3 regions of the Bacillus sp. L381 genome follow, and region 2 is predicted to be linked to each of the others. Evidence: riboswitches for the same ligand, from Rfam matches in the RefSeq annotation. Region 2 holds a riboswitch; each other region holds the start of a gene.
What was found. Region 2 has a riboswitch for thiamine pyrophosphate ahead of tenA (thiaminase II). Riboswitches for the same ligand answer to the same signal wherever they lie in the genome.

Region 1 (5,936 bases), 270 kb from region 2:
CATTGTTTTTCTATATTCATTTGCCGGCCTTGTGGGGATTATAAAGTTAACCGGCGGGATAAAAGGGTTCGTCCATTTGATCAGTAAAAAGGTTAAAACCAAAAAAGGCGCGATGCTGCTTGCATGGCTGTCGACATTAGGCACATTCAGCGAACCGGACTTTCGCATCGTTACAATTGCGCCGATTATGAAAGCTATAAGCAAGCGTCTGGACCTGTCGAAACAGAAAATTGCGTATGCTATTGAGTTTACAGCAAACCCGGTCATTGCCTTGATTCCGGTAGCAACGGCATTTGTCGGCTACATGGTTTCCATTATCGGACAGGCCCTCAAAACGTCAGGGATAGATCAGCCGGCTTACACGGTCTATGTGAAAAGTATTCCCTTCAATTTTTTCTCCATTTTGATTATTTTAGTCGGTATTTATTACTGCTTTTTTAAGAAACAAAAAGAAGATGAAAGCTTGGAAAAAACAGAAAGGAACGGACAAATTCCTTCTCGGGAACATAATAAACATACGGAACCGATCCCGCAGAACAGCGGTGTATTGCTTTCAAAAGGCTCCGGCTCATTTAACATGGAAACAGGGACGATCCCGGATATTCACGGAGGACACACGGGGATGTTCGAAAAGGGCGGGGATGTACATGCTGACCAGCAGGAGGAGTTAGATTCGGCGCACCGTGCTTATATTAAGGAAACACCGATTCGGCCGTGGAATTTAATCATTCCAATCGGGCTGTTTTTACTGTTAACACTGTTTCTCAGCTGGTGGGACGGCCATTCAAAAGCACAAGGGTTTTTGAATGCTTTTATCAAAAGCGATATGCTTGGCGTCATGTTAACCGCATTATTGGCAGCGGTTATTGCAGCATTTGCTCTTTTTATGTTTCAGCGTTTTCACGCAAGCGAGCTTGTGACGCATTTTATTAAGGGCGGAAACGAATTGGTAAACGTTATTATTATGTTATCGCTGATTTGGGCCGTAACAGCAGTATCTGAGGATCTGGGGTTTTCGAAATATGTTACTTCTCATTTAACGTCATGGATCCCCCATATGTTTATTGCGCCATCTCTTTTTATACTTGGAGCGGTTATATCCTATTTTATCGGATCATCTTGGGGGACTTGGGGGCTTTTAATGCCGCTCGGCGTGACGCTGGCGGTTCAGTCGCATACCAGCTTATTATTAGCGATTGGGGCCGTTTTTGCCAGCGGAACATTTGGAGCGTTTGCTTCCCCTCTCAGTGATAATACGGTGACAACCTGTACGGTTTTGGGGATCGATGTTGTGAAGTATGCCCGTTCGAAGCTTGTTCCGGCGCTTATCGCTGCAGGGATCTCCGTTGTTTTATACGGTGTCTTTTCATTTTTCAGATAACAAAGAAATAATTTGAAGGCGGCATCCGGAATGGGATAACGCTTTTTTAAGTTATACTTGAGAAAAAAGAGGTGATGGCGATGAAGCAGATTATTGCATTGGGCGGCGGGGGGTTTTCCATGGAGCCGGATCATCTTGTGCTGGATCAATATATTTTGGAGCAGTCGGTGAGACCAGAGCCGAGAGTTTGTTTTTTGCCGACGGCAAGCGGAGATTCGGAGAATTATATCGCCAGGTTTTATCAGGCCTTTCATAAGCTGGAGTGTGAGCCTGATCACTTGTCGCTGTTTAAACCGCCTCGTTCTGACCTCAGATCTTTTCTCATGAAGAAAGATATTATATATGTCGGCGGCGGTAATACCCGCAATATGCTTGTCTTATGGAAAGAGTGGGGGCTTGACCTTATTCTTCGTGAGGCTTGGGAAAGCGGCATCATCCTGGCGGGCCTCAGCGCCGGGGCGATTTGCTGGTTTGAAGAAGGTGTGACGGATTCAGCGGGAGATTTGAGAGAGCTGCGAGCTTTAGGGTTTTTGCCGGGCAGCTTTTGTCCGCACTATGACGGAGAAGAGGAGCGCAGACCGGCGTATCACCGTCTGATTTCAGAAAAGAAACTCCGGGAAGGCTATGCCGCTGATGACGGCGCTGCGCTGCATTATAAAGACGGTCAGCTGTTCCAAGCTGTCTCTTCCCGGGAAACGGCAAAGGGGTATCGGGTTTTTGATACCGAAGAAGGCGTTAGGGACACAGAGCTTATGACCGCTTCGTTATCTGAATTTTAATAATATGCTTTTTTTTGTATACAACTTATGTTACGATGAAACCGAAATTCATAGTTACTGGGGGTGCCCGTTTAAGCGGGCTGAGAGAGAAGCGGCGGCTTCTTAACCCTTTGGACCTGATCTGGTTCGTACCAGCGTGGGGAAGTAAAGGTTTTATTATTGTTGATGAAAACAATAATAGTTTCTTTCTGACTGCAAAACCGGGTTCTCTATTGAACCCGGTTTTTTGTGCTGGTGCTGAGCTTGATTCTGTTATTCAAATGATAAAGGAGAGATTTGTATGCAAAATCAATCAGTACAGCAAGCGAACATTTCCATTATGTCGAGTTTTTCAGGCAGTAAAAAGGTTTATGTAAAGGGTTCTTCGCCTGGCATACGAGTGCCGATGCGGGAAATCAGCCTGAGTGCGACAACGGGGGCGTTCGGTGAAGAGGAGAATCCGCCGGTCCGTGTTTATGATACGAGCGGACCGTATACAGACCCGGATGTACAGATTCATATTCATGAAGGTCTCAGGCCGGTCCGCACAGAGTGGATTACCGGGCGCGGCGATACAGAGGAATATGCTGGAAGGACTGTAAAGCCTGAGGACAACGGCTATAAAAAAGAAGATCATACTGCCGAATACCCCGGTTTACAGCGGAAGCCGCGGCGGGCCAAGGCAGGGAAAAACATAACACAATTGCATTATGCGAGAAAAGGCATCATTACGCCGGAAATGGAGTTTATCGCAATACGCGAGCATGTTTCTCCCGAATTTGTGAGGGAAGAGGTGGCGAGCGGCCGGGCGATTATTCCTTCTAACGTCAACCATCCGGAAAGCGAGCCGATGATTATCGGCCGGAATTTTCATGTGAAAATCAATGCAAATATCGGCAACTCGGCTGTTACGTCTTCTATCGAAGAAGAAGTCGAAAAAATGACGTGGGCGATTCGCTGGGGCGCTGATACGATGATGGACTTATCGACGGGAAAAGACATTCATACGACACGTGAATGGATCATCCGCAATTCCCCCGTGCCTGTGGGGACGGTGCCGATTTATCAGGCGCTTGAAAAAGTAAATGGCGCTGCCGAGGATTTAACGTGGGAAATTTATCGTGACACACTGATTGAGCAGGCGGAGCAGGGCGTGGATTATTTCACCATCCATGCCGGCGTATTGCTTCGTTACGTCCCGTTAACGGCCAAACGCACGACGGGGATCGTCTCCCGCGGCGGGGCAATTATGGCGCAATGGTGCCTTGCTCATCATCAGGAAAGCTTTCTGTACACGCATTTTGAAGAAATCTGCGAAATCATGAAGACATATGATATTGCTTTTTCTCTTGGTGACGGGCTGCGTCCTGGTTCGATTGCAGATGCCAATGATGAAGCGCAATTTGCTGAATTGGAGACTCTCGGAGAATTGACGGAAATCGCATGGAAGCATGATGTGCAAGTGATGATTGAAGGACCGGGCCATGTGCCGATGCATAAAATTAAGGAAAACATGGACAAGCAGATGGAAATTTGTAAAGAGGCGCCTTTTTACACGCTCGGGCCATTAACGACAGATATCGCTCCGGGTTATGACCATATAACTTCGGCGATCGGCGCGGCGATGATCGGCTGGTACGGCACGGCGATGCTTTGTTATGTCACCCCGAAGGAGCATTTGGGCCTGCCGAATCGTGATGATGTAAGAGAAGGCGTCATTACGTACAAAATCGCGGCGCATGCCGCAGACCTTGCCAAAGGGCATCCGGGTGCTCAGATCCGTGATGACGCTCTGTCTAAGGCGCGGTTTGAATTCCGGTGGCGCGATCAATTTCATTTGTCGCTTGATCCTGAAAGAGCAATGGAATATCATGATGAAACGCTGCCGGCTGAAGGCGCAAAAACGGCTCACTTCTGTTCGATGTGCGGTCCGAAGTTTTGCAGCATGAGAATTTCTCAGGATATTCGCGATTATGCGAAAGAAAACGGTCTGACTGAAGACGAGGCCGTCAATGAAGGATTGAAGGAAAAAGCAAAAGAGTTTGCAGAGAAAGGAAGCCGTTTATATCAATAAAAAGAAAAGATGAGGATGGAGTGTGTCCATCTTCATCTTTTTTAGAAAAACGATAACCTTCGAAGCGGCGGGATGCTCTGCTCAAAGCGGAATACGTTTTCCGGGTCATACTTCGTTTTGACTTGACGGAGGCGGTCAACATTTTCTCCGTAATATGTCCGCAGCCAGTTTCTGATGTCTATATCAGGCCAATTCACGTAATCCCCCATCGTTTCTCTTGAAAGAGATGTTCTCAGCCCTTCGATCCAGCGGACGTTTTGTCTTTCCTCTTCAGGAGACGTCCAGCTTGTTAAATATTCCTGGGCAATGATTGCGTTTCGATAATAGAATGCCGTTTGATCCGAAGCGATTCGTCCGGCTGCCCCGCCGAGAGATTGCTGCCAGACACTGGCGTTTTTATTCGGAGCGTGCTGCAAGTAGCGCTTTAAAGTGGAAATTGCGCGTGTTGACAAAGGTTTTTCAATAAAGGATCCTGACCGCTTTATCTTTTGCGGCTCATTGCCTCCCCGTCTGTTAAAAAAGGCTGCCGCTCTAATAAACGGAACTGTCTTGACCATGCCGCTTCTCGGGTTTCCCGCTTTCATTAACGGAGCCAGCAGTTCTTTCAGCTCATCTTTTGTCCCGATAAATTGGCCGAGCGCTTCTATGCGGTTGACTTCCTTAGGCCAAAACTGAATTGATGAAGTAAGCCGGTTATCTGTAAATGGAGCCCACTGCTGCCACGTATGAAATACTTCGTCGAAATCATCCCAGTCCCAAGTGACAGAAAAAACAGTCACGTACGAAATCGGCACGGCTTTAAATATCATGGATGTGACAATGCCGAAGTTGCCGCCGCCTCCGCCCTGAGACGCCCAAAATAAATCAGAGTGCTTTGCGCGGTTGACTGTGATCAATTCGGCACCCGCTTTTTCGTCTGCTATGATCATCTCGAGCTGAAGGAGACGATCGCAAGTAAGGCCGGCAGACCTTGTTAAATATCCGATTCCTCCCCCAAGCGTCAGCCCCGTGATTCCCACATTTGCGATGGTTCCCGCAGGAAGGGTCAAGCCGTACCGCCAGAGTGTCCGGTACACATCTCCCAATTCGGCACCCGCTTCAATCGAGACCAGCCGCTTATCCTTATTCACTCTTATTTTCTTCATTTCACTGAGGTCAATGACAAGCCCGTTATTTAACAGGGAAAAATTCTCGTAGCTGTGTCTTCCGCCTCTGATGCGGAAAGGTACGTTATTCTCACGCGCCCATTTCAGCGCATTGACGGCATCAAGTTTGTTTTGGCAAAACACAATGATGTCTGGATATCGTTGCAGGTTTAAGTTGATATTGGTTCTTGCTTCATTATAGTCCGGGTCATCCCTTCTGACGATGCGCCCGGTCAATGTTGTCTTTTCCACACTCTCACTCTCTTTCACTCGTGTTCTGCTATTTTTTCTAACATATGCGGAAAAATAAGAGAGTGTATGAGGAAAACCCCCGGGAGGATACGTTATTTGAAATTATAGTTGACAGGTAGGGATTGTATGAATTAACATAATCATTACATATTTCCAAACGATGGCTGATCGGATCACCGAAGGCCCTTATCTTGTAAACAGATAAGGGCCTTTTTTGCGTAAAAGCCATTGAATGAAAAGCGGAGGGATGAAAAGTGGCGTTACAAAAGGCGACACAAGTGCGCAAAAAGAGTAAAAAGCGAAAAAAGTACAGAAAACACACATTG
Region 2 (5,936 bases):
TCCCCCGCAAAGACGAGCGTTCTGCCTTCAGGATGGACGGGTGTTCCGTCTTTCACTTCATAACCGAGCTTTTGCATTAAAGCGATCATTTCATCATAACATCCGTGTATATCGCTGATGATGTCATAAGCCATTTGTGTCAGCCTCCTTTTAACGGTTTTTTATTTATTATGGGGTTAATTCCTATACCTAATTACGATGTTTTGGAACAAATTAAAAAAAGAATTAAAGAAATAAAGCCTTATCACTTTTTTTTCGCGGTCAGCCTTGTTAGAATATGCGTTATGTTTTTAAAAAAGTAAGGTTTTGTCCGCATTAAGCGGGCTTTTATAACCCTTGTTTTAAGGAGGTATTTACTAATGGAACACACATCAGTCGCATCTTTAGTCGTCGTTCTGATCGTCGCTTTTTTGACGCCGCTCCTTTTGCATCGGTTTAAGCTCAGCATTCCGGTCGTCGTCGCGGAAATCATCATGGGGCTTATTATCGGAAAAAGCGGCCTGAATCTCGTCGTTCAGGGAGACACGTGGCTGGAGACGCTGTCTGTCCTCGGCTTTATCTTTTTAATGTTTTTAAGCGGTTTGGAAATTGATTTTTCGTCATTTGAGAAAGGGAAGAAAAAACAATTCCTTCCGAACGGCAAGGAAGCGCCCAACACGTTTTCTGCCGCACTGATTATATTTTTCGGCATCTTTATTTTATCATTGCTGCTGTCTTACGGCTTTGTCTTAGCCGGTTTTATTCAAAACGCATTTTTAATGACGCTTATTATTTCGACGATATCACTCGGAGTGGTGGTCCCGACCTTAAAAGAAGAAAGGATCATGAACTCCAATATCGGCCAGATCATTCTGCTTGTCGCCGTTATTGCGGACTTGGCTACGATGATTCTGCTCGCTTTCTTCTCTTCTCTTTACGGAGAAGACAGTGGAAATATGTGGCTTCTTTTGATTCTCTTTGCCGCGGGGGTCGTGCTGTATTTCTTCGGCAGGATCTTTAAACACCGCTCATTTGTGCAGTCGATGTCTAAAGGCACCGTCCAGATCGGCACGAGAGCCATTTTCACACTGATTATCGTGCTTGTCGCTTTGTCAGAATCTCTCGGGGCGGAAAATATTCTCGGCGCGTTTTTAGCAGGCGTTTTGGTATCGCTTCTGTCACCGAACAAAGAGATGGTGGAGCAGCTGGATTCATTCGGATACGGGTTTTTAATTCCGATCTTTTTCGTCATGGTCGGGGTGAAATTGGACATTTGGACGCTCTTCCAAGATCCGAAAATATTGACGATGATTCCGCTGCTTCTGATTGCGCTGTTTATCAGCAAAATGTTTCCGGTGCTTTATTTAAAGAAATGGTATGACAAAAGAACCGTGTTTGCTTCGGGGTTTTTGCTGACATCTACGCTTTCGCTTGTCATCGCGGCGGCTACGATCGGAGAAAGGCTCCACATTATCAGCGCCAATATGTCCGGCGCGCTGACTTTGGTTGCGGTTATTGCCAGCATCATCACACCGATAGGATTTAAAAAATTATATAAACGGCAAAGTGCGCCGCAGGAGAAAAAGCGCATTACATTTATCGGCGCAAATCAAATGACGCTCCCGGTGACGCTGGAATTGCCTGATGAGGAATATGAAGTTCGGGTCGTTCATCAGGAAAATGCCGGAGAAAAGCTTGCGGAATCCGTTTTTTCGGTGGAGACCATTTCTGATTACGAGCCCGGCACGCTTGAGTCGCATGATATTTTCAAAACGGATATCCTTGTAGTGGCGACGGGCAATGAAGACGTGAACGCTGAAATCGCCTTAATCGCGAAAGAGAAAGGGACTGAGCGTATCATTGCAAGCGTCGGCTCGGTTGAACATGAAACAAAACTGAAGGAAGAGGGCATCAGTATTTTTTCTATCCTTCTGTCTACAAAGACGCTGCTGCGCGCGTTAATCGAGGCGCCCGGCGTGATGAGCCTCCTGACAAACGAAGAGTCTTCGCTTTATCAGATCAATCTGGAAAACACGGCGTATAACGGCATCATTCTCCGGGAATTTCCGCTGATGGGCGATGTGATTTTCGTCCGGATTTTCAGAGGTGTGGACAGCATCGTTCCGCACGGAGACACGCGGCTGAAAACAGGAGACCGTCTCATCGTTACGGGCTCGCGCAACTACGTGTCGGAACTGAGAAACATTCTTGAAGCTTGACCAAATTGCAATTCGTGATAAGATAGAAGGCATAACAAGTAAATAATCAATCGTATGACCACTAGGGGTGTCCTTCATAAGGGCTGAGATAAAAGTGAGACTTTTAGACCCTCATAACTTGAACAGGTTCAGACCTGCGTAGGGAAGTGGAGCGGTATTTTTTGGGTTCCTTTTATCCATATAAATTCCAAACCACTTTTCCGATGCGGGAAAGTGGTTTTTTTATTTTATCAGGGGGGAAGACATAATGACATTTTCTGAAGAATGCAGACTGGCGGCAGCTGAATGGTGGGACGGAAGCTTTGTTCATCCGTTTGTAACGGGAATCGGTGACGGAAGCCTGCCGATAGACCGTTTCAGCTACTACGTGCTGCAGGATTCCTACTACTTGACGCATTTTGCAAAAGTTCAGGCGTTCGGAGCCGCATATGCCAAAGACTTGTTTACGACGGGCAGGATGGCGGGCCACGCTCAGGGTACATATGAAGCAGAAATGGCGCTGCACCGCGAGTTTACGGAGCTTTTAGGAATTACAGAAGAAGAACGTGCGGCCTTTAAACCGGCACCGACGGCTTATTCTTACACGTCTCATATGTACAGATCGGTGATGAGCGGCCAATTTGGAGAAATTTTAGCTGCGCTTCTGCCTTGCTATTGGCTTTATTATGAAGTCGGCGAACACTTAAAGGAATGCAAACCGGAACATCCAATTTATGAAAAATGGATCGGCACATACGGCGGAGACTGGTTCAGACAACAGGTTGAGGAACAGATCAGCCGTTTTAACGAGATTGCTGAAAGCAGCACAGAGGAAATCCGCGCGAAAATGAAAGAGAATTTTGTGATTTCAAGCTATTATGAATATCAATTTTGGGGAATGGCCTATCAAAAAGAAGGCTGGTCCGGAAAGGGCGGAAAAGAGGTGGAGTCCTTTGGAGCTGCACGCGGTAACCGATAATCGCAAGCCCGTTGACGAGCTGGCGGAGGATATTCTTTCGATTCAGCGTGAAGTGAGCTTTATCCATATCCGTGAGCGGGACAAAACAGCGGGAGAGATCATGCAGCTTTTGTCACTTTTGAAAAAAGGCGGCGCCGATAAGGACAAATTGATTATTAATGACCGGGCGGATATCGCGCTTTTTGCCAATATACACCGTGTTCAGCTTCCGTCCCGCAGCTTTTCCGTCAAGCAGGTGCGAAACAGATTTCCCCATCTTCATATCGGGCGTTCGGTTCATTCGTTGAAAGAAGCAGTCCAAGCTGAAAAAGAAGATGCGGATTATGTGGTGTTCGGCCATGTATTTGAAACCGAATGTAAACAAGGACTTGAAGCAAGAGGCATCAGCCTGCTCTCAGATATTAAACGCACGCTTTCCATCCCCGTAATCGCAATCGGCGGAGTGACACTGCAGACGATCGGACAGGCAAAGCAGGCGAAACCGGACGGAATTGCCGTCATGTCAGGTATTTTCTCAGCTGAAAATCCTGAGGAAGCGGCAAAACGGTATGCACGCGCAATAAGGGAGGCCGATTATGAAGAAGCATTATGATACGGCGGTTATCGGCGGCGGAATTATCGGGTGCGCCATTTCTTATGAGCTGGCGAAGACTCAAAAGAACGTTGTCTTGTTTGAAGACGGTGCGATCGGCCGAAAAACGACAAGCGCTGCTGCGGGAATGCTGGGCGCTCATGCGGAATGTGAAAACCGGGATGCGTTTTTTGATTTTGCCATGTACAGCCAAAGACTGTATGAAGCGGCAGGGCGCGAGCTGGAGGAGGCTTGCGGCATTGACATCAGGCGCCATAACGGCGGAATGCTTAAACTGGCGTATACCGAAGAAGACATTACCCGTTTACGAAAGATGGATGATTTACCTTCCGTCACTTGGCTTTCAGCGGAAGAAGCCCTTGAGAAAGAGCCGTACGCTTCAAAGGACATTCTCGGCGCAAGTTTTATAAAAGACGATGTCCATGTCGAGCCGTATTATGTCTGCAAAGCGTATGCAAAAGGGGCGCGGCGCTATGGCGCTGATATATATGAGCATACACATGTGTCCGCCGTTAAACGGGTGAACGGAGCGTACTGTATCACAACATCCGGCGGGGATATTTATGCTGACCAAGTCGCAGTTGCAAGCGGTGTATGGAGCGGCCGGTTCTTCAGCCAGCTCGGCTTGGGACAGCCTTTTTTCCCTGTGAAAGGAGAATGCCTTTCTGTGTGGAATGACCATATCCCGCTTACCAAAACCCTTTACCATAGTCAAAGCTACGTCGTCCCGAGAAAAAGCGGCCGGCTTGTCATAGGTGCCACAATGAAACAGGGCGACTGGAGCGATACGCCTGACATCGGCGGGATTGAAGCCGTCATCTCAAAAGCGAAAACCATGCTGCCCGCCATCGAACATATGAAAATAGACCGGTTTTGGGCGGGGCTCAGGCCGGGTACAAGAGACGGAAAGCCGTTTATCGGGCGGCATCCTGAAGACAGCGGCATCATATTCGCCGCCGGCCATTTTAGAAACGGCATCTTATTGGCCCCGGCAACGGCTGAAATGGTGCGCGATATGATCCTGGGAAAACAGGTGAAAAATGAATGGGAAGAAGCGTTTCGAATTGATCGCAAGGAGGCGGTTCACATATGATCCTTCAGCTGAACGGAAAACAAATTGATTGGGATCGAAAAGAGGGGACGGTTCAGGATTTGCTCGAATCGTATCAGCTTGATCAAAGAATCGTAGTTGTAGAGAGAAATAAAGAAATCATTGAAAAAAAGAATTATGAAAATACAAGTTTGTGTGACCGGGATGTCATAGAAATTGTTCATTTTGTAGGAGGCGGATGAGGATGTTAACAATAGGCGGAAAACAGTTTCAGTCAAGATTGCTGTTAGGAACGGGAAAATATCCGAGCTTTGAGATTCAGAAAGAAGCGGTGGCGGTCTCAGGATCAGATATTTTAACCTTCGCGGTGCGGCGGATGAACATCTTTGAACAGTCTCAGCCAAACTTTCTCGAACAGCTTGATTTGTCTAAGTACACGCTTCTGCCGAATACAGCCGGCGCCGCAACGGCTGAAGAGGCGGTCAGAATCGCAAGGCTTGCCAAAGCTTCAGGGCTTTGTGACATGATAAAAGTAGAAGTTATCGGATGCAGCCGGTCACTTTTGCCTGATCCGGTTGAGACATTGAAAGCATCAGAACAGCTGCTCGAAGAAGGATTTATCGTCCTTCCGTATACGTCAGATGATGTCGTGCTCGCAAGGCGTCTTGAGGAGCTCGGAGTTCATGCCATTATGCCGGGCGCTTCACCGATCGGTTCAGGCCAGGGAATTTTAAATCCGCTGAATCTTTCCTTCATCATTGAACAGGCGAAGGTGCCGGTCATTGTCGATGCCGGGGTCGGATCTTCCAAAGACGCTGCCTACGCGATGGAACTCGGGGCTGACGGGGTGTTATTAAATACTGCTGTGTCAGGCGCTGATGATCCGGTCAAAATGGCCCGGGCGATGAAGCTTGCCGTAGAAGCGGGCCGCCTTTCTTATGAAGCCGGCAGAATTCCGGTAAAAGATTACGGAACTGCAAGCAGTCCGCGTGACGGTCTTCCGGTATGACGGTCAGATATTCCAGACAGGAGCTGTTTCAGCCGATCGGTCCTTCAGGCCAGCAGAAGCTCCATTCGTCTCATGCCGTGATTATCGGTGCGGGTGCGCTCGGCACGGCAAGTGCGGAGATGCTTGTC
Region 3 (5,936 bases), 130 kb from region 2:
ATATCATTCAGCGTCGTAATCAGCGGCCCGGATGCAATCGCCGGGTCAATGTTCAGTTTATGAAGAATAATAGGGACGATCGTTCCGGCCATCGTACCGATAATCAGCGTTGCAAGCAGCGATGAACCGACGACAAAACCGAGCGTTAAGTCTTTCTGCCAGACGGATGCGACAATCGTGATCGCGATCGCACAGACGATGCCGATATAGATACCGGCCCTTAATTCACGGAAAATCAATTTAAAGATGGTTTTTTTATTCATTTCTTCTTTAGCCAATCCCCTGATGACGACGGCGAGTGACTGCGTACCTGTATTCCCCGTCGTTCCCGCGATCATCGGCATGAAAAATGCGAGGGCGACTACTTTTTGCAATGTATCTTCAAAATAATTCAGGATGCTTCCGGAAATCAATCCGATAAACAAAAGAAGAATGAGCCACGGCAAGCGGCGGTACGCCGCAACATACGCTTTCGTATCAAATGTAATCGCCTTACCGGAGGCGGCGAATTTTTCGTAATCTTCATCAGCTTCTTTAATAACGACGTCAATAATATCATCGACAGTGACAATACCGACAAGTACATTATTTTCTTCAACAATGGGTATGGCTAAAAAGTCATACCGCTGGATCAGCCGGGCGACTTCTTCCTGATCCTGGAGCACTCCGGCTGAGATGACGCGCGTAAACATGAGGTCCTGCACCTTATCTTCAGGATCGCCGAGAATTAAATCTCTGTAAGAAAGCACCCCGACAAGCTGCTTACTGTCATTAATCACGTACAAATAGTTTATTGATTCTGCGATTTCTGCAAAGCTTTTCAGCTTCACGACCGCATCTTTTACTGTATAATGCTGCGGAATCCAGACGAAGCGGTTCGTCATCATCCGGCCCGCCGATTCTTGCGGATAGTTCATCAAAAGCTGTACGGCCTTTGATTCCTCAGCCTCCATGCTGGATAAAAGCTGCTCTTTCAGTTCTTCATCCATCTCTTCCAGCAAAGCGGCGAGATCGTCGTTATCCATTTTATTCATTGCGAGAGTGGCTTTTGTTTTACCGACTTTATGCAAAACGGCAAGCTGAAATTCCCGTTCAAGCTCTCCGATCATGTCGGTGATATCGTCAACCGTCATATATGACAGATAGCGGGCCCGGTGCTTTTCCGGCATTTCTTTAAATAAAAACGCCATATCATAGGGCTGAAGCTCATCTATCATGCTCCGGAATTCTTTAATTTTCCCGTCCCGCAATAAAATGATAATACGTAATATGAGTTCGTCATAGGTCATGTTTTGGACCATCGGGACTCGTACCTCCTTTACGGAGACGCGCCGTCCGTCAAGGGAAGTGCGGCGGTTTGTCTCCTCATCATGTCGTCATTGGTTATCTGGCTGTATATGGGTACTTCTTCTGACATACTCGAATGGGGAGAATCCATACTCCGCACCTCCTTATCATGCTCAGTCATGTACGTTTTGAGGCATAAAAAAAACCTTCCGATATGAAGGCGAAAACAAGCACGGCAAATAAACGTGCGGGGCCTTCAATCGTAGAGCTTTAGCACTGTATGGCATAGGACGGCCATCCAGCTGCGTTAAGAATCACCTTATGTCGATGATTCCTGTTGACCCATTGGCGTCTTTGGACATTTTTGGGCAGCAGCGTATCTCCATACAGGAGCCTCACCTAACGAAGTTCTTATTTGAATTGACACACTGAGATTACAGAAAAAAAAGGAATGTGTCAACCTTAAATTTGTTATTTCAGCATATGCCTATAAAATAAATGGAATAAAGGCATAAAGCCCTTATTCCGGCAGATCGCTTTCATCTTCTTCAGAAAGGAAATGATATGATTCATGCAGCATGAGCGCGTATTCCCCTTCTTTTGTCGGGTGCGGTACATACTCAGCCTCGTTGATATACTGCTCTTCCCTTTTCTTCATGGGACAGACCTCCTTTTCAACTTTAGATTGTCCAAAAGAAGATCCGTTATCATAGGAAAGAAAAAATCACCAGATGAAGCGGACATACAGCTATATTTTTCGGATCGTGAAGAAGTTCCGCAGCAGCCACGGTCCCGGTTTGAAGCCGAGCGTTAATTGCCACGCGCCGATCGCCTGCAGTCCGTACTGCCGCACGAGAACCATTTTTTCACTCATGCTCCGCACATCCTCAAACCATACTTCATGCGTTCTCCCATTTTCATCAGTATACCGAAAGTAAGGGGAACGATCCTGCTGGGAATAATGGATCACTGATTGATGCTTCATGGCTGTTTCCATGGCGCGCTGATTGGAGATGGCGGATCCGATCGTTCCGGGGCGGTACGGAATCACCCAATCATACCCGTACAGCGGAACACCGAGTATCACTTTTCTTCTCGGGACCCTGCTGATGGCAAAATTGATGGTTTCTCTGACCTCTGTCAAAGGCGCCACGGCTCCCGGCTCACTGCCTGCGTGGTGCCAATCGTACGCCATAATAAACATATAATCGACGACTGCTCCGATTCCGCCGTAATCATATCCCCTCAGCCACGGCACTGCTTCACTTGTTTTCGCCGGAACCGATATTGTTAACGCGAGCTGGTGCTCCGAGAGCCGGGTTTTTAACTGCCGGAGAAATCCGGTAAAAAGATCCCGGTCGGCTTCTCTGACCCGTTCAAAATCAATATTTACACCGCCGTATCCCTTTCTTACAGTCAAATAGACGATATTGTTGACGAGGTTTGTTCTCGCCGTCGGGTTTTGCAGGACTTGATGAGCTAATTCAGGGCTGAACCCCCCTTCTGTCAGATTCGTGATGACGGCAAGCGGCCTCACTCTGTTTTGCCATGTGGTTTCTATCGCGGTTCTGTCGTTTAAATTATTAATGATATCTCCGTTCGGGCCAAAATGATATTCAAACAAAGAAATCGCCGATGAATAGGGCGCAAAATCATTAATTAACTCTCTGTCCGCTTCAGGTGTCCGAATGACATAAAATTGCAGGGTTCCTGCCAGATAGTTAGATATATCAGGGATCTTCACTTTCATACCCGGCCGCAGCCGGTTCGGCTGAATATTCGGGTTTGCCTGCATCAGCTGCATCTGCGACACATAGGCCTTACTTGCGATAACAGCATACGTATCATTCGGCTGAACCGTATATTCATTAAGAGGGATCAAAAGCGCCTGCCCCGGAACGATATTCGTTTCCTCAAGTCCGTTGACGCTTCTGATGCTGTCAACAGGATATCCGTACTTTCTGCTGATGGAAAATAGCGAGTCGCCAGACTGCACTGTATGAACAAACATAGATGTCCTCCGTTTCCTTTTGATCAAAAGGGCGTGATATACACTCTTCCTATCTTTATGAATGATTATCCGGTCCGATTCCAAACTCTGTTTTCGAGAAAGGCTGTTTACAAATCAGACATGATCAACTATGATGATGTCATCATAAAAAACTGTATAGGAAACGCACTAGGGGTGCTGTTATCGGCTGAGATAAAACATGCGGCAAGCGTGTTTTGATCCCTTATAACCCGATCTGGATAATACCAGCGTGGGGAAGTGCAGATTGACCGGAGCGCGGGTTCTTTCCCATGCGTTTTCGTTCTGCTGCTGCATATTCCCTCGGATATGCAGTTTTTTATTTTTCATTAAAAAACGGGGGAGGACACCGCATTATGAAACTGAATATGAACCGCCTGTAACAGAATCAACTCTTTCATACATAGGACTATCCGATAAGAAAGCAGGAGATCAGAATGAAAAATTGGAAAATGAGAGAAATTGTCGTCATGTCCGTCATCAGTGTTGTATTCGCTGTCATTTATTTATTATCAACTCATGCAAGCAATATAGCGGCAGGGTTTTTCGGCCGGATGAGCTACGAACCGATTTACGGCATTTGGTTTATCGTCTCGGTGATTGCCGCCTACATTATTCAAAAACCGGGAGCGGCGCTCGTTTCTGAAATCATCGCCGCGTTTGTGGAATGCTTACTCGGAAATCCGTCAGGACCGATGGTGATTCTGATCGGCATCGCACAGGGAATCGGTGCGGAAGCGGTCTTTTTAGCGACACGCTGGCGGATTTATACCCTGCCTGTGCTTCTTTTATCCGGTATGGGATCTTCTGTGACGAGCTTCATTTATGATTTGTTCGTTTCCGGGTACTCTGTTTTGAACCCGGGTTTATTAACCGTCATGCTTCTCATCCGTCTGGCCTCAGGCGCGCTTCTTGCCGGCCTTCTCGGCAAAGTAATCAGTGATGCGCTGGCTTACACGGGAGTGCTGAACGGCATGGCTCTCGGAAAAGAATTGAAGAAGAAAAAGAAACAGGTGAACCAAGATGCAGGTATTTGAACCCCTTCTATCGGCCCGCCGTCTTACCTTTTCTTATGATCAGGATGAAAAGCCGATTTTTCAAAACGTGTCATTTCAGCTCCGCAAAGGAGAGCGGGCTTTATTGCTCGGACCGAGCGGATGCGGCAAAAGCTCGCTCGCCCTTTGTTTAAACGGCCTGTACCCGGAAGCCTGTGATGCGGTTCAAACGGGAACCGTTTCCTTATACGGAACACCGCTTTCAAACTTGGCAGAGCCCGCCGCTGCATCCATCGGAGTGGTGTTTCAAGATCCGGATCAGCAGTTTTGCATGCTGACGGTTGAAGATGAAATAGCCTTCGGTCTGGAAAATTTGCAATATACAAAAGAAGATATGGATACCATCATCGATGACGTTTTGGAAAAATTAGAAATCACTCATCTGAAAACACGAACGATCGCCTCGCTGTCAGGCGGTTCAAAACAAAAAGTGGCGCTCGCCTGTATCATTGCGATGGATCCGGAACTCATTATTTTGGACGAACCGACGGCACAGCTTGATCCATATTCCGTCCGTGAATTTGTGCGGCTGATCAAAGAACTTCAAGCCAAAAGAAACTTCGGCCTTCTCGTAATCGAGCATCAGCTTGATCATTGGGCGCCGTGGATGGACAGGACGATTGTCCTTGACGAAACCGGTCAGATCGTGATGGACGGAGAGACGGACGCTATCTTTGAAACAAAGCTTGAAGAGCTGACGAGACTCGGCATTCCGATTCCGCGGGTGATCCTATTGCAGAAATACGTCAACATTCCTTTTACATTGTGCAAAGAAAGTCTGTTTCACAAATCTGTACCGGCTCTTCCCCGCCCCCGGTCCGCCGCGCTTTCGGCAGAGGAAGCACTGAGTGTTCACGGGCTGTCATGCAAAAGAGGAACGGATATCATTTTTCAGGATGTGAGCTTTTCCGTAAAAAAAGGGTCAATTACTGCGATTGCCGGTCCTAACGGAACAGGGAAGTCCACGCTCCTGTCCGCCGCGGCCAAGCTCATCCGTCCTGTGAGCGGAGACATCAAAATAGACGGCAGACCGATAGATTCCTATTCTGAAAAAGAGCTTCGGCGCCTGATGGGATATGTTTTCCAAAATCCTGAACACCAGTTTGTCACAGATTCCGTCATTGACGAGCTGCTGTTCGGCTTTGAAGACGGCAATGCCGCAAAGGAGAAAGCTCTTCAGCTGTTAACCCGGTTCGGCCTGAGACGCCATGCCTCACAGCATCCATTTTCTTTAAGCCAAGGACAAAAACGCAGGCTCAGCGTCGCGACGATGCTTATGCACAATGTGAAAGTTTTGCTGCTTGATGAACCGACTTTCGGGCAGGACGCAAAAACGGCGCGTGAGTGTATGCAGATGCTGCGGGAGATTCAAAAGGAAGGCACGGCTGTTTTGATGGTGACACACGATATGGAGCTCGTCTCAGATTATGCCGACACGATCCTTGTGCTCTGCGGCACGAAGCTGGTATACCGCGGAACTCCCGATTCTTTGTTTACTGATCATATCGGAACCGCGGAACAAGCGCATTTAGCTTTGCCGCTGCAGTATGAATGGATGAAACACG

Region 1: another riboswitch for thiamine pyrophosphate. It lies ahead of thiC (phosphomethylpyrimidine synthase ThiC); the one in region 2 lies ahead of tenA (thiaminase II).
Region 3: another riboswitch for thiamine pyrophosphate. It lies ahead of QRX25_RS06475 (ECF transporter S component); the one in region 2 lies ahead of tenA (thiaminase II).

The regions. Positions count from the first base shown of each region.
Region 1 is NZ_CP127224.1:868,276-874,211, forward strand. It holds gene QRX25_RS04300 (Na+/H+ antiporter NhaC family protein) at 1-1,381, shown strand, start outside; gene QRX25_RS04305 (Type 1 glutamine amidotransferase-like domain-containing protein) at 1,462-2,160, shown strand; TPP riboswitch at 2,210-2,320, shown strand; gene thiC (phosphomethylpyrimidine synthase ThiC) at 2,441-4,213, shown strand; gene QRX25_RS04315 (FAD-binding oxidoreductase) at 4,255-5,610, opposite strand; gene QRX25_RS04320 (FbpB family small basic protein) at 5,865-5,936, shown strand, end outside.
Region 2 is NZ_CP127224.1:1,136,389-1,142,324, forward strand. It holds gene prpE (bis(5'-nucleosyl)-tetraphosphatase PrpE) at 1-134, opposite strand, end outside; gene QRX25_RS05675 (monovalent cation:proton antiporter family protein) at 360-2,198, shown strand; TPP riboswitch at 2,252-2,360, shown strand; gene tenA (thiaminase II) at 2,446-3,156, shown strand; gene tenI (thiazole tautomerase TenI) at 3,131-3,748, shown strand; gene thiO (glycine oxidase ThiO) at 3,732-4,841, shown strand; gene thiS (sulfur carrier protein ThiS) at 4,838-5,041, shown strand; gene thiG (thiazole synthase) at 5,038-5,808, shown strand; gene thiF (thiazole biosynthesis adenylyltransferase ThiF) at 5,805-5,936, shown strand, end outside.
Region 3 is NZ_CP127224.1:1,267,867-1,273,802, reverse strand. It holds gene mgtE (magnesium transporter) at 1-1,301, opposite strand, end outside; M-box (ykoK) riboswitch at 1,536-1,701, opposite strand; gene QRX25_RS06485 (transcriptional regulator SplA domain-containing protein) at 1,808-1,945, opposite strand; gene QRX25_RS06480 (glycosyl hydrolase family 18 protein) at 2,036-3,298, opposite strand; TPP riboswitch at 3,459-3,572, shown strand; gene QRX25_RS06475 (ECF transporter S component) at 3,754-4,353, shown strand; gene QRX25_RS06470 (ABC transporter ATP-binding protein) at 4,340-5,936, shown strand, end outside.